Regions from separate parts of the Solibacillus sp. FSL R7-0682 genome, predicted to be linked through region 1. Evidence: a T-box and tRNA genes for the amino acid it is inferred to sense, from the RefSeq annotation. Region 1 holds a T-box; the other holds one or more tRNA genes.
What was found. A T-box is a leader RNA that pairs with one kind of tRNA and senses whether it is charged. The one in region 1 lies ahead of proS (proline--tRNA ligase), so its partner is inferred to be a tRNA-Pro.
Positions count from the first base shown of each region.

Region 2: it has a tRNA-Pro gene. The T-box ahead of proS (proline--tRNA ligase) is inferred to sense a tRNA for this amino acid. The anticodon was not compared.

Region 1 covers NZ_JBBOUI010000001.1:2,419,825-2,426,586, forward strand. Annotated here, with positions in the region: gene MKZ17_RS12325 (MBL fold metallo-hydrolase) at 1-5, opposite strand, end outside; gene MKZ17_RS12330 (hypothetical protein) at 1,219-1,698, opposite strand; gene MKZ17_RS12335 (hypothetical protein) at 1,810-2,094, opposite strand; T-box leader at 2,273-2,485, shown strand; gene proS (proline--tRNA ligase) at 2,541-3,977, shown strand; gene MKZ17_RS12345 (InlB B-repeat-containing protein) at 4,312-6,762, shown strand, end outside.
Region 2 covers NZ_JBBOUI010000001.1:950,612-957,373, reverse strand. Annotated here, with positions in the region: gene MKZ17_RS04880 (MBL fold metallo-hydrolase) at 224-1,207, opposite strand; gene MKZ17_RS04870 (nucleotidyltransferase domain-containing protein) at 1,552-2,121, opposite strand; tRNA gene MKZ17_RS04865 (tRNA-Glu) at 2,400-2,471, opposite strand; tRNA gene MKZ17_RS04860 (tRNA-Ser) at 2,474-2,564, opposite strand; tRNA gene MKZ17_RS04855 (tRNA-Asn) at 2,579-2,653, opposite strand; tRNA gene MKZ17_RS04850 (tRNA-Ile) at 2,663-2,739, opposite strand; tRNA gene MKZ17_RS04845 (tRNA-Gly) at 2,745-2,818, opposite strand; tRNA gene MKZ17_RS04840 (tRNA-Phe) at 2,824-2,899, opposite strand; tRNA gene MKZ17_RS04835 (tRNA-Asp) at 2,905-2,980, opposite strand; tRNA gene MKZ17_RS04830 (tRNA-Met) at 2,984-3,058, opposite strand; tRNA gene MKZ17_RS04825 (tRNA-Ser) at 3,110-3,202, opposite strand; tRNA gene MKZ17_RS04820 (tRNA-Ile) at 3,225-3,301, opposite strand; tRNA gene MKZ17_RS04815 (tRNA-Met) at 3,309-3,382, opposite strand; tRNA gene MKZ17_RS04810 (tRNA-Ala) at 3,413-3,488, opposite strand; tRNA gene MKZ17_RS04805 (tRNA-Pro) at 3,496-3,572, opposite strand; tRNA gene MKZ17_RS04800 (tRNA-Arg) at 3,580-3,656, opposite strand; tRNA gene MKZ17_RS04795 (tRNA-Leu) at 3,684-3,772, opposite strand; tRNA gene MKZ17_RS04790 (tRNA-Gly) at 3,777-3,851, opposite strand; tRNA gene MKZ17_RS04785 (tRNA-Leu) at 3,894-3,978, opposite strand; tRNA gene MKZ17_RS04780 (tRNA-Lys) at 3,998-4,073, opposite strand; tRNA gene MKZ17_RS04775 (tRNA-Thr) at 4,080-4,155, opposite strand; tRNA gene MKZ17_RS04770 (tRNA-Val) at 4,165-4,240, opposite strand; rRNA gene rrf (5S ribosomal RNA) at 4,250-4,365, opposite strand; rRNA gene MKZ17_RS04760 (23S ribosomal RNA) at 4,425-6,762, opposite strand, start outside.

The DNA of each region.
Region 1 (6,762 bases):
TTCATCTCAAATCTACCTTTCATATGTTGTTTTTTACATTTTATGGGTGTTCATTTGTAAATCATATATTAAAAAAACTAAAGTTCCTATCGGGATTTAGGCTGAATATGCTTGATCATTTCTAAGCATTTTTTGGAACTAAAGTGGCTCCCTCCTTTCTAACATATATAACTAAAATTAATGGGCATTTGTGACATTATGAAAATTTTTTTTAGATTATAAAAATTGCGAACTAATTGAGAGTTGGGGTCTCATATACAAATGCGGATTTATCCGATAAGTCCTTAAGCTACCAAACCCTGCTTTGGCGATGTAAGTTTAACTGTTTACTATGTTCTTTTAAATCTATACACTGATAACAATTGAATTTTTTAACATTTAAAGTGAGGCTAATGATTTGATAATACTAAAAAGAACTCTTTGGATTATAGGTTTTTTGTTTATGTTGTTCTATAGTGTCTATGTTTCTGGGTACTCCACATCCCCTGTTTTTAAATATGCGCTACTTATAGGTTTGCTCTTTTGGTTAGTAGAATTACTGATTAAAATAATAGAATACTTGATTTATCTAGTTAAAAAGCTTCGATTGAAAAATTGACGAGATTGCACCATTATTATCCAGGAAATAAAATCACTTTTTTCAAAATGCTCGAATTAAAAAATTGTTATATGAAAGATGCCAGAGTTTCTGTCAAATGGTTTTTTAAGAAATAGCGATTCAAACATAGAGTCGAACGAGAATGTCACAAAGTGTGACAGACGCAATGAAAACCGTAATATAAAATTCAATTTACCAAGGAGAAATCACACGATGACATCAATTGGAAAGAAAATAAAAGAAGCACGATTTAAATGATGGAAACAGTGACTCTAATATAGATATACGCATGATTGATATAAAAACCGATAAAATAGTTGAAAATTTCTCAATAAAACCTGGAGAAAGTCATAAATTAGAATCACTAAAAAAAGACACTGATTATTCAGTTGAAGTACGCGGAGAAGATGGGACCTATTTTCTAAACTTATTTTAAAAATACTCATTCGAACACAGTATAAATTCGAATTTTATTCTTACTAAAAGCCACAAACGCTTTTAAACGTTTGTGGCTTTGAATTGTATTCCATAACCTTTGATATAGAAAATTACTTAGGTGCATTGTCTGTTTGAAATTGCACTATTCATATACTTTTAGGCTTTATTAGTTTTATTAAAAATCACTTCATACTCACTTCAATTTTATATGGCATTCCTAAATAACGGTAATGTACTTCGACTTTATAAATCGGTTGCTCATTTAAAATAGTTAGACCGTAAATTCTATCGTCTTCTTCTACTTGCTTTTTATCTTGTTTTTCATAAATCTCGCCAATAATTGTTCCTTTTTTTATTTTTGCATCCATTAAATTAAAAAAGTTAAACGCAGCTGCTTCTGAAGAAGAAAAGTCATCCACTACGATAAAACCTTTATCAGGATGATTGATTTGCATTTTCACTTCAGAGGGAATCTCTCCATAATTAACAAACACTTCCGTAACTTGAATATCTCTTAAACCTTTATTCCCCAATTCAATGACAACTGATGTGGATTCAGAATTGCTACCAAGTGTGCCTTTTTCTAAAGGTGGATTTAGTCTTAGCCAAGCTATAATACCTATACATACAACAATAATTAGCCCCACTATTATTTTTTTCATTTTCATAATCACCTCAAACTAGTTACGATTTCGCTATTCATATGAGTTTGTCATTCCGAAACGAACCCTCCTCATATTTGACAGGTAAATTATAACATATTCAAAAAAAGCTTATTTTTTATTTTTTAATTCTAAAAGGACAGGTGCTATGTTTAATAAGATCGAAACAATTGTCAAAAACCATAATGCCCTTTCCATACTAGGTACTACATCCATTAAAGCTGCCCAGTCTTCTGCTTTTACCCACTGTGATGCAAGACTATAATCTGCACAAAGTGTTAATGCTGTAAATGATAACCCCATGGCCATCGCAAGTTTATAATCTTTTCCTGTTGCATACATATAAAGATTTATAAAAGTTACCACTATAGCAATAAGACCAAATATTACCCACATAATGACACCTCCCTTTTTAAATATAGACACCAATTGGTAGTATATGGTTCCCGAAACCTCGTTTAGTAACCTTTCGTCAAAGAATGTTCCGGAAAATTCACAGTTCCTCGAGTTTTGAAATATTCTCTAAGTTACATATTGATTTAAATTTACTGAATTGTTATATTAATGTACAAATATGTAATCAATGATGTGTCCAAGTAAATAAGAATTGTGAACCAGAAAATATAGCCTTGGCTGAGAGCTATATCACCCCTTCTTATTGAAACCTAGCACGGAGATGTTAGCTAAAACTAACCGGGTTGTTTCGTTAAAAACGTTTAGAGGACTTAATATTTATTAGGTCGAACTAAGGTGGTACCACGTCTATGAGCATAAAGACGTCCTTTTTGGACTCTTTATGCTTTTTTTATTTACATCATTAAATTTATTAGGAGGAATAGACAATGGCGCAAAAAACAAACGATTTTTCTAAATGGTATATTGATACAATTCAAAAAGCAGATTTAATGGATTACACCCCTGTTCGCGGTTGTATTGCCTTTAAACCTGATGGCTATGAAATATGGGAGCATATTCAAGCAGAGATGGATAAGCGGTTCAAAGAAACTGGACATCGTAATGCGTATTTTCCAATGCTAATTCCGGAATCCTTCTTCCAAAAGGAAAAAGAGCATATTGAAGGATTCTCTCCAGAACTGCCTTGGGTAACTGAAGCTGCAGGAGAGAAATTAGAAGAACGTTTAGCACTACGTCCGACTTCTGAAACAATGATCGGACATTTATATTCAAACTGGATTAAAAGTTATCGGGATCTTCCAGTTTTAATTAATCAATGGGCAAATGTATTCCGTTGGGAAAAGAAAACTCTTCCATTCATCCGTACTTCTGAATTTTTATGGCAAGAAGGGCATACCGCGCATGTGGATGAAAAAGATGCACGTAAAGAAACCATGCAAATGCTGACGATTTATAAAGAAGTGGTCGAAGGATTACTGGCCATTCCAGTATATGATGGACAAAAAACACCATCCGAGCGCTTTGCTGGAGCAGTTGATACATTCTCCATTGAAGCGATGATGAAAGACGGAAAAGCCGTACAAGCCGGTACCTCGCACTACTTAGGTACAAAGTTTGCAGAAGCATTTGATATTAAATATTTAAATAAAGAAAATACTCATGAATATGTGCATACAACTTCTTGGGGAACGTCTACACGTTTAATCGGTTCCGTCATTATGGTTCATGGCGATCAACAAGGGCTTGTCTTACCACCAAAAATTGCACCAACTCAAGTCGTTTTGATTCCAGTCGGTCCATGGAAAAAAAATCCTGAAATTATAAACGAATTGGATAACATTTATGCAGCCTTAAAAGCGGAAGGCATTCGCGTTCGCCTTGATGATTCTGATCAATCACCAGGCTATAAATTTAACGAATGGGAATTAAAAGGTGTACCTGTGCGCATTGAACTAGGTCCGCGTGATTTAGAAAATAAGCAAGTATTAATGAAGGCACGTGATGAAGCGGAGAAAGTTTCTGTCCCTTTACAAGCCATTGTTGAAAGCATTAAACAAGAACTTGAAACAATGCAAACACGCCTTTTCGAAAAGGCGAAAGCATTTCGTGCTGAAAATTCGCACCAACATATCGAGACAATCGATCAGTTAAAACAACATTTATTACAAGCCGAACAAAATGGGACCATTCCTGGGTGGATATTAGCGGGATGGTGTGGCGAGGATGCTTGTGAAGAAAACGTAAAGGAACAAACAAAGTTTACAACACGTAACATCCCATTTAATCCACCAACAACAAAGAACACATGCCTGAATTGTGGGAAAGAAGCTAAACATACGGTTTGGTTTGCGCGTGCATACTAAAATCTGACTCAGGTGTTCCCTTCTTTATTGGATGTAGCATATATAAAATGAAGCGATAATGAGTAGCATTTCCTACTTATTATCGCTTTTTTATTAGTCTATTACCTACCACATTGTATATCGTGTAGAAGCTTTCCCGAAATTTGGGCGCAACCCTTATACGGGAGATGAACGTCTTCAACTCCCCCTTTTATCCCTCATTTTCTTATCACTCACTCCTAAAATAGTAAAAAAATGATTAAATTTAAAATATATCATCATTTTTATCAAATTATTATAGAGTATTATACGGGGAACTCGTATAATTTATGAGGATAGAAAGGAGGGATTTGATTTGAAAAAAATCATTTCCACTTTATTGGCGCTAGTACTAACCCTTTCATGCTTACCTATTCAAAATATACAAGCAGCAATCACATGTGATTCGGAGCAGCTTTGTTTTGATGAGGTATTAGATGGTCAAGGACAAGTTATTGGCGCAAAATTAATAAGCTATGCAGGAACAAAAAAAGAGATTACCATTCCAAATACTTTTAATGGAATGCCAGTAGTAGAAATTGGAGAAGGTGTCTTTTTAGATAAAAAAATAACTTCCGTTAAAATGCCTCATACGATTACGACAATTGGATATAAGGCTTTTTACAACAATGATCTAACTGAACTGACGCTCCCAAGTTCACTAAAATCGATTAAAGAACGGGCATTTGGCTTTAATGATTTAACAAAATTGATGTTGCCTAATGGCCTAGAACATATTGGCGTATCCGCATTTGGCTATAATGAATTAGTAGCTGTGACGATTCCTTCATCGGTTAAAAAAATTGAATCGTCTGCATTTAGTAACAATGAAATGATTACCTTTAAATTAATGGGCAATATTTCATCGATCGCATCGAATAGCTTTGCATCGAACCCAATTCGCTATGTAGATTTTGCGGATTCTGTAACAAATTTTAATGTGAGTGCTTTATCTGGCTTAGACAATTTACCTTATACATCGACAGGCTATTGGTACACAGATCCAACATTAACAACCGTTTATACGAAAAAAACGGAAAACATACAGCGTATTTATTCGAAAGGGATCGATTATCAATATTCGTTTATTTATGATGTGAACGGCGCAACTTCAGGTGTTGCACCGATTCAACGGAACACGGTTTCTGGTTCTGCTCAAGTGGCGGTTTTAATGCCAAGTGAACCTTTAGTAAAGCCAGATAGGAAGTTTTTAGGCTGGAATACGAAGCGTGATGGAAGCGGTGAAAATTACTATCCAGGTCAGTTTGCGACAATGCCTTTTAGCTATATCGAGCTTTTTGCTAAATGGGGCACTGCATCTGATATTACCGTGAGTATTAAGGATAAAGACGATCAAATAGTGCAGTATTTCGAGCATAAAAAACAAACAGTTCTTCCCTCTTCAATCAACCCTACAAAAGAAGGTTTGGTATTTGCAGGACTTTATAAAGATAAACAATTTACCCATAAATGGTCTATCACAAAAGATGTTGTAACAGAGGATACAACGCTCTATGCGAAATTTGATTTACCATTCTATTCGGTTACATTCGAGACGGGCTTAGGTGGCACTACCTTCCCAGCTGTACAAGTTCAGTCAGGCAAAAGTCTCGACGTAAATTATACCCCGAGTCGAAACGGTTATAAATTTGACGGTTGGTATACGGATGAAGCATTGAAACAGCGCTTTTATCCGCTCATAACATCGGTTAAACAAGACACAACCCTTTATGCAAAATGGACTGCCATTAAATATTATGAAGTTCATTATGTGACGAATGGTGGCTTAGAACTTCCAAGCGTACAAGTAGAGGAAGGCAAAAACTTTTACAATAATGCCGTTCCTACAAGAGAAGGTTATAGTTTTGAAGGTTGGTATACAGATGAGGCATTAACTGCGAAATATCAAAGTTTTGCGACTCAAATGTACAGCGATCTAACGTTATATGCGAAGTGGCGGGAAATGCAAAAGTTTACTGTTTCCTTCGAAATGAATGGTGCACCACCAATGGAGAGCATGCAAGTATATGATGAATTTAAAGTGGCAAGCCTCCCTACCCCTGAATGGGAAGGACACCGATTTATAGGCTGGTATAAAAACGTACACTTCACCGACCCAGCTCATAATCAATTGTTAACGGGTGATTTAAAGCTATATGCCAAATTTATGCGAAACACGTATACAGTAACATTTGTTCATGCAACGAACACGAACAAAGTAACTGTTTTACATGGCGATTTCGTAACAGCACCTACTGCGGAAAGCCGCCCTGGTTATAAGTTCATTCGCTGGTTGGAAACGACTAACAAGGAATGGGATTTTAATAAGGACGTAGTAAAGAGCAACTTAACCTTTACCGCCATGTATGAACCGATTCCTACGTATGACGTTCAATTTATGCGTTTACCTGGAGAGTTACTGACAGCTCAATCAGTAGAGGAAGGCGAACTGGCACAAATGCCTGTACAACCAACGCGCGAAGGCTATCGTTTTGAAGGTTGGTATTTAGATCCAACCTATACAAAGCGCTGGAACCCAAATACTCCTGTAACAGAGACGTTCCAAGTTTTTGCAAAATGGACTGATAATGCGGGAACACAAGCGTATATTAACGGATTCCCAGACGGGACATTCAAACCAAATGCCGCTGTTACACGGGAACAAATGGCCTTAATGCTGGCGAACATTTTAACGAATTATAATGTGCCAACACATTCGTCAACGCCATTTACGGATATTTCAAATTCGTATGCAAAAGATGCGATT
Region 2 (6,762 bases), 1.5 Mb from region 1:
AAATATTATTTTTTTCAATCATTGCCATTAACTTGTTACATTAACAGATGAAAACGATTACTTGGCATAACGAAATTTTAATATGGTTACTACTTTTTTTCAACACTTGATTTTAATTTTTTTATATATTATTAATCATACGACATAATTATACACTTATTTTATACAATTAAAATGTTGATTCAAAAATATTTGTTAACTAAAAAGTAGTGTCTTACGACTGTTAATTAACATTTTTTTCAAATGAAAGACAGCCGTTTTTTAATATAGGTTTAATTAACAATAATATCTCAGCATAATATAAATAACCAATTACTTCTGATAATATTAATGCAGCTTCTTTATCTACACGTTTTCCATAAATTGAGTGCACTAATTTTGTGACTGAATTATTTCCCTCTTCAATCTTTGCAACTAGTCGATCTTTATAATTAATCCGTGAAATATTATTTTCTACTACCTCATGTATAGTAGAATATATTTGATGATGGCCTGGGAAAATATAGTTAGCATTTAATTTTAAACATTTTTCGATAGACGTTTTATGTTGCAATACCGAAGGTATTAAGCTTCCCTTTTCATCATGGTCAATTAATGCATTTGTAGAACCTTGCTTTATAAGGACGTCTCCTACAAATAACCATTTAGCATCTTCGTCATATAACATAATTGAATCAATTGAATGCCCCGGTGCTTCAATTATTTTTAAATCGCCCAATTCTATACCTTCATATAGAGGGAGAACATCCGTATTAACACGATACAACTGGCTATTATCCATCGTTTTTTTAATTTTTTTCAAACGGCTTTCTGCAAGTTCCATACATCCGTATCGCGTATATAATTGCGAAAAAAAATCTATCTTTTGTATTTGGTACTCTGCCTTCAATAATAAACGTGGTATAGCTAAATGGTGTGCATATACAGGAATACTTTTTTGTTTCACAATATAATTTACAAGCCCGATATGATCACTATGGTGATGTGTTAAAATTATTTGATCAATGTCCATAATTTCAAATCCATATGAAGTAAGCTGTTCTTCAAAATAGTCCTGAAATTCTCTTGTATTAATTCCAGCGTCAATTAAAGTTAAAAAATCATTATGCTCGTATAAATAACAATTAATACTTTCAAGCATCCCAAAATTTCCTTTAAAAATAATTGGATAGACGGATTTATTATTCGCTACAAACTTATTTAGCATAATGTTCACATCCTCTTTAATTCCATTACATAGAATTCTATCGTTTATTCAAACTATTTTACTTTATTACTATCTATACTTGCAAATATTCCCTTGTCTTAATAAAGGTTGATTGTTTTATTTGAATACAAAAGGGCGTTAATTCTTTTTGGATCCACGCATCCGTTTGTTTTACTTTTGATTAATAGTGAATATTCCCATATGATTTGGGGCATTTCCATCATATCGGACACCCATAAAATATGTAATTTTTCATCCAGAATAGCGGCCTCTTTTCCACAAACACCCAAAAGAATTACAAGTGTGTATTTTGGATTTTTTCATCCGCTAGTTTGTTGTTGAATTTAAAGTAAATAATGAATCCATTTATGCTTTGGTGCGTGTAACTCAAGTGCCGTTCGTAGGCACTGTCTTTTCTCAATATTAAGGAGGTCCTTTATTTTTAGAAAGTCTTGATGGTCTTTTTGTCTTGTATTTTTTGCCTTATATAAAATTACGACTTCTGGTTTTAGATAGGGGATTCCAGTTTCAGAATAACTAAAAATTAGATCATGTGGGTAAGAAATTCTTGAATCTCTTCTAAATACCCAATTATTACCTTCTATTTCATTTAGAAGAATTTCTATTTTTTCTCCAGTTATACGATTAGTTGCAAGTAATTCGTGAATTGGTAACTCTAAATATTCATTTCCCCAATGATAAAATTCACCTTTAATTACCTTTTTAATATCCCATTCTTTTAAATAAGTTTTTAAATTCATTTGATTTTTTCGAAATATAGCAATTTCTATGTCTTCGTGTTTTCTTGTCTCTTCTCCTATAAAAAGATCAATTGCCCATCCTCCAGCAATAAACCACGCTTTATCAAATCCTGTCATTATTGAAGTAACGTTTCGACATTGTATAAATGACATAAAACCTCCAAGTTATGATTATTTTTTTCTATTATGTTACTAAGTTTTTCTTCTTCATTTAGCACTACTTTACCTATAATTTAAGGTTATTCCTTCTACAATCCAATTCATTTTATCAAACATTATATAAATAATCTTTCACGTTTCAAATTATTATCTTTAGTATATTAAGCTTTTTTCATTGTTCTACTTGTTAATTGTATACTCAAAATCACTGTAAAATACAAATAACGCTAGATACGATAATTCGTATCTAGCGTTATACTTTTTCTTATGTATGACCCGTACGGGATTCGAACCCGTGTTACCGCCGTGAAAGGGCGGTGTCTTAACCACTTGACCAACGGGCCTCTGGCGGAGAAGGAGGGATTTGAACCCTCGCGCCGGTTACCCGACCTACACCCTTAGCAGGGGCGCCTCTTCAGCCTCTTGAGTACTTCCCCAAAAAAGAAAAAAATGGCTCCGAAGGTAGGACTCGAACCTACGACCAACCGGTTAACAGCCGGTTGCTCTACCACTGAGCTACTTCGGAATAATTGTATGGTGGGCCTAAATGGACTCGAACCATCGACCTCACGCTTATCAGGCGTGCGCTCTAACCAGCTGAGCTATAGGCCCTATAATGGAGCGGGTGATGAGAATCGAACTCACGACATCAGCTTGGAAGGCTGAGGTTTTACCATTAAACTACACCCGCATTTATGGTGGGTTTGGACGGAATCGAACCGCCGACACTTAGAGCTTCAATCTAATGCTCTACCAACTGAGCTACAAACCCACAAATGGCGGTCCCGACCGGGATCGAACCGGCGATCTCCTGCGTGACAGGCAGGCATGTTAACCGCTACACCACGGGACCATTTGGTTGCGGGGACAGGACTTGAACCTGCGACCTTCGGGTTATGAGCCCGACGAGCTACCACTGCTCCACCCCGCGATAATATTACTACTTATTTAATTGAGTCTTCAGACATCCTGTAAATAAAAATGGAGGAGGTAGAGGGATTCGAACCCCCGCGCGGTGTTACCCGCCTGTCGGTTTTCAAGACCGATCCCTTCAGCCAGACTTGGGTATACCTCCGAGATGTAATTAAATTATTTACTGGTGGACCTTACAGGACTCGAACCTGTGACCGGACGGTTATGAGCCGTCTGCTCTAACCAACTGAGCTAAAGGTCCTTTAAGATGGCGGCAGAGGGAGTCGAACCCACGACCTTTCGGGTATGAACCGAGTGCTCTAGCCAACTGAGCTACACCGCCAGGATCTTTATTTTGGTTAATCTAAAATTATGGTGGAGCCTAGCGGGATCGAACCGCTGACCTCCTGCGTGCAAGGCAGGCGCTCTCCCAGCTGAGCTAAGGCCCCTATTAAATGGTCGGAATGACAGGATTCGAACCTACGACCCCTTGGTCCCAAACCAAGTGCTCTACCAAGCTGAGCTACATTCCGTTATATATGGCGCGCCCGGCAGGAGTCGAACCCACAACCTTCTGATCCGTAGTCAGACGCTCTATCCAATTGAGCTACGGGCGCTATAATGTTTGTTTGTTTATAAGTAAATGGTGCCGAGGGCCGGAATCGAACCGGCACGGTGATCACTCACCGCAGGATTTTAAGTCCTGTGCGTCTGCCAGTTCCGCCACCCCGGCATTTTGGAGCGGAAGACGAGGTTCGAACTCGCGACCCCCACCTTGGCAAGGTGGTGTTCTACCACTGAACTACTTCCGCAAAATGCATAAGATATTTTTATTCTGACAGTTATGAAATTAATGGTGCGGGTGAAGGGAGTCGAACCCCCACGCCTTGCGGCGCTAGATCCTAAGTCTAGTGCGTCTGCCAATTCCGCCACACCCGCAGCAGACATATTTTAAAACTGGTGAGCCATGAAGGACTCGAACCTTCGACCCTCTGATTAAAAGTCAGATGCTCTACCAACTGAGCTAATGGCTCTCTAAATGGTGCCGGCGAAAGGAGTCGAACCCTCGACCTACTGATTACAAGTCAGTTGCTCTACCAACTGAGCTACACCGGCATTTAGAAATGGTGGAGGATGACGGGCTCGAACCGCCGACCCCCTGCTTGTAAGGCAGGTGCTCTCCCAGCTGAGCTAATCCTCCATTATTCTAGCGAAGCGACGTCCTACTCTCACAGGGGGAAGCCCCCAACTACCATCGGCGCTAAAGAGCTTAACTTCCGTGTTCGGTATGGGAACGGGTGTGACCTCTTTGCCATCATCACTTCACTATTGAAAGTTTGTTCTTTCAAAACTGGATAAACGTTTCATTGAATTTGCAATAAAATGTGGTTAAGTCCTCGACCGATTAGTATTCGTCAGCTCCATACGTCACCGCACTTCCACCTCGAACCTATCTACCTGATCGTCTTTCAGGGGTCTTACTTACTTGCGTAATGGGAAATCTCATCTTGAGGGGGGCTTCATGCTTAGATGCTTTCAGCACTTATCCCGTCCACACATAGCTACCCAGCGATGCCTTTGGCAAGACAACTGGTACACCAGCGGTGTGTCCATCCCGGTCCTCTCGTACTAAGGACAGCTCCTCTCAAATTTCCTACGCCCACGACGGATAGGGACCGAACTGTCTCACGACGTTCTGAACCCAGCTCGCGTACCGCTTTAATGGGCGAACAGCCCAACCCTTGGGACCGACTACAGCCCCAGGATGCGATGAGCCGACATCGAGGTGCCAAACCTCCCCGTCGATGTGGACTCTTGGGGGAGATAAGCCTGTTATCCCCGGGGTAGCTTTTATCCGTTGAGCGATGGCCCTTCCATGCGGAACCACCGGATCACTAAGCCCGTCTTTCGACCCTGCTCGACTTGTAGGTCTCGCAGTCAAGCTCCCTTATGCCTTTACACTCTTCGAATGATTTCCAACCATTCTGAGGGAACCTTTGGGCGCCTCCGTTACCTTTTAGGAGGCGACCGCCCCAGTCAAACTGTCCGCCTGACACTGTCTCCTACCCCGCTAAGGGGCATGGGTTAGAAGTTCAATACAACCAGGGTAGTATCCCACCGACGCCTCCTTCGAAGCTGGCGCTCCGAGATCTCTGGCTCCTACCTATCCTGTACAAGTTGTACCAAAATTCAATATCAGGCTACAGTAAAGCTCCACGGGGTCTTTCCGTCCTGTCGCGGGTAACCTGCATCTTCACAGGTACTATAATTTCACCGAGTCTCTCGTTGAGACAGTGCCCAGATCGTTACGCCTTTCGTGCGGGTCGGAACTTACCCGACAAGGAATTTCGCTACCTTAGGACCGTTATAGTTACGGCCGCCGTTTACTGGGGCTTCAATTCGCAGCTTCGCTTGCGCTAACCACTCCTCTTAACCTTCCAGCACCGGGCAGGCGTCAGCCCCTATACGTCACCTTACGGTTTTGCAGAGACCTGTGTTTTTGCTAAACAGTCGCCTGGGCCTATTCACTGCGGCTCTCATGCGCTTGCACGCTCAAGAGCACCCCTTCTCCCGAAGTTACGGGGTCATTTTGCCGAGTTCCTTAACGAGAGTTCTCTCGCACACCTTAGGATTCTCTCCTCGACTACCTGTGTCGGTTTGCGGTACGGGCACCTCTCACCTCGATAGAGGCTTTTCTTGGCAGTGTGAAATCAGGAACTTCGCTCATACGAGCTCGTCATCACAGCTCAACGTTATAGTGTGCGGATTTGCCTACACACACGCCTTACTGCTTGAACAGAGACAACCAACGCTCTGCTTACCCTATCCTACTGCGTCCCCCCATTTCTCAAACGGTGAGGAGGTGGTACAGGAATATCAACCTGTTGTCCATCGCCTACGCCTATCGGCCTCGGCTTAGGTCCCGACTAACCCTGAGCGGACGAGCCTTCCTCAGGAAACCTTAGTCATACGGTGGACGGGATTCTCACCCGTCTTTCGCTACTCATACCGGCATTCTCACTTCTAAGCGCTCCACCAGTCCTTCCGGTCTGACTTCAACGCACTTAGAACGCTCTCCTACCACGCATACCAACGGTATGCATCCACAGCTTCGGTGAATCGTTTAGCCCCGATACATTTTCGGCGCAGCGTCACTCGACCAGTGAGCTATTACGCACTCTTTAAATGATGGCTGCTTCTAAGCCAACATCCTGGTTGTCTAAGCAACGCCACATCCTTTTCCACTTAACGATTACTTTGGGACCTTAGCTGGTGGTCTGGGCTGTTTCCCTTTTGACTACGGATCTTATCACTCGCAGTCTGACTCCCGTGTATAAATATCCGGCATTCGGAGTTTGTCTGAATTCGGTAAAGCGAGATGCCCCCCTAGTCCAAACAGTGCTCTACCTCCGGTATTCTCAATCACGAGGCTAGCCCTAAAGCTATTTCGGAGAGAACCAGCTATCTCCAGGTTCGATTGGAATTTCTCCGCTACCCACACCTCATCCCCGCACTTTTCAACGTGCGTGGGTTCGGGCCTCCAGTAAGTGTTACCTCACCTTCACCCTGGACATGGGTAGATCACCTGGTTTCGGGTCTACGACCACGTACTAATTCGCCCTATTCAGACTCGCTTTCGCTGCGGCTCCGTCTTCTCAACTTAACCTCGCACGTAATCGTAACTCGCCGGTTCATTCTACAAAAGGCACGCTATCACCCATT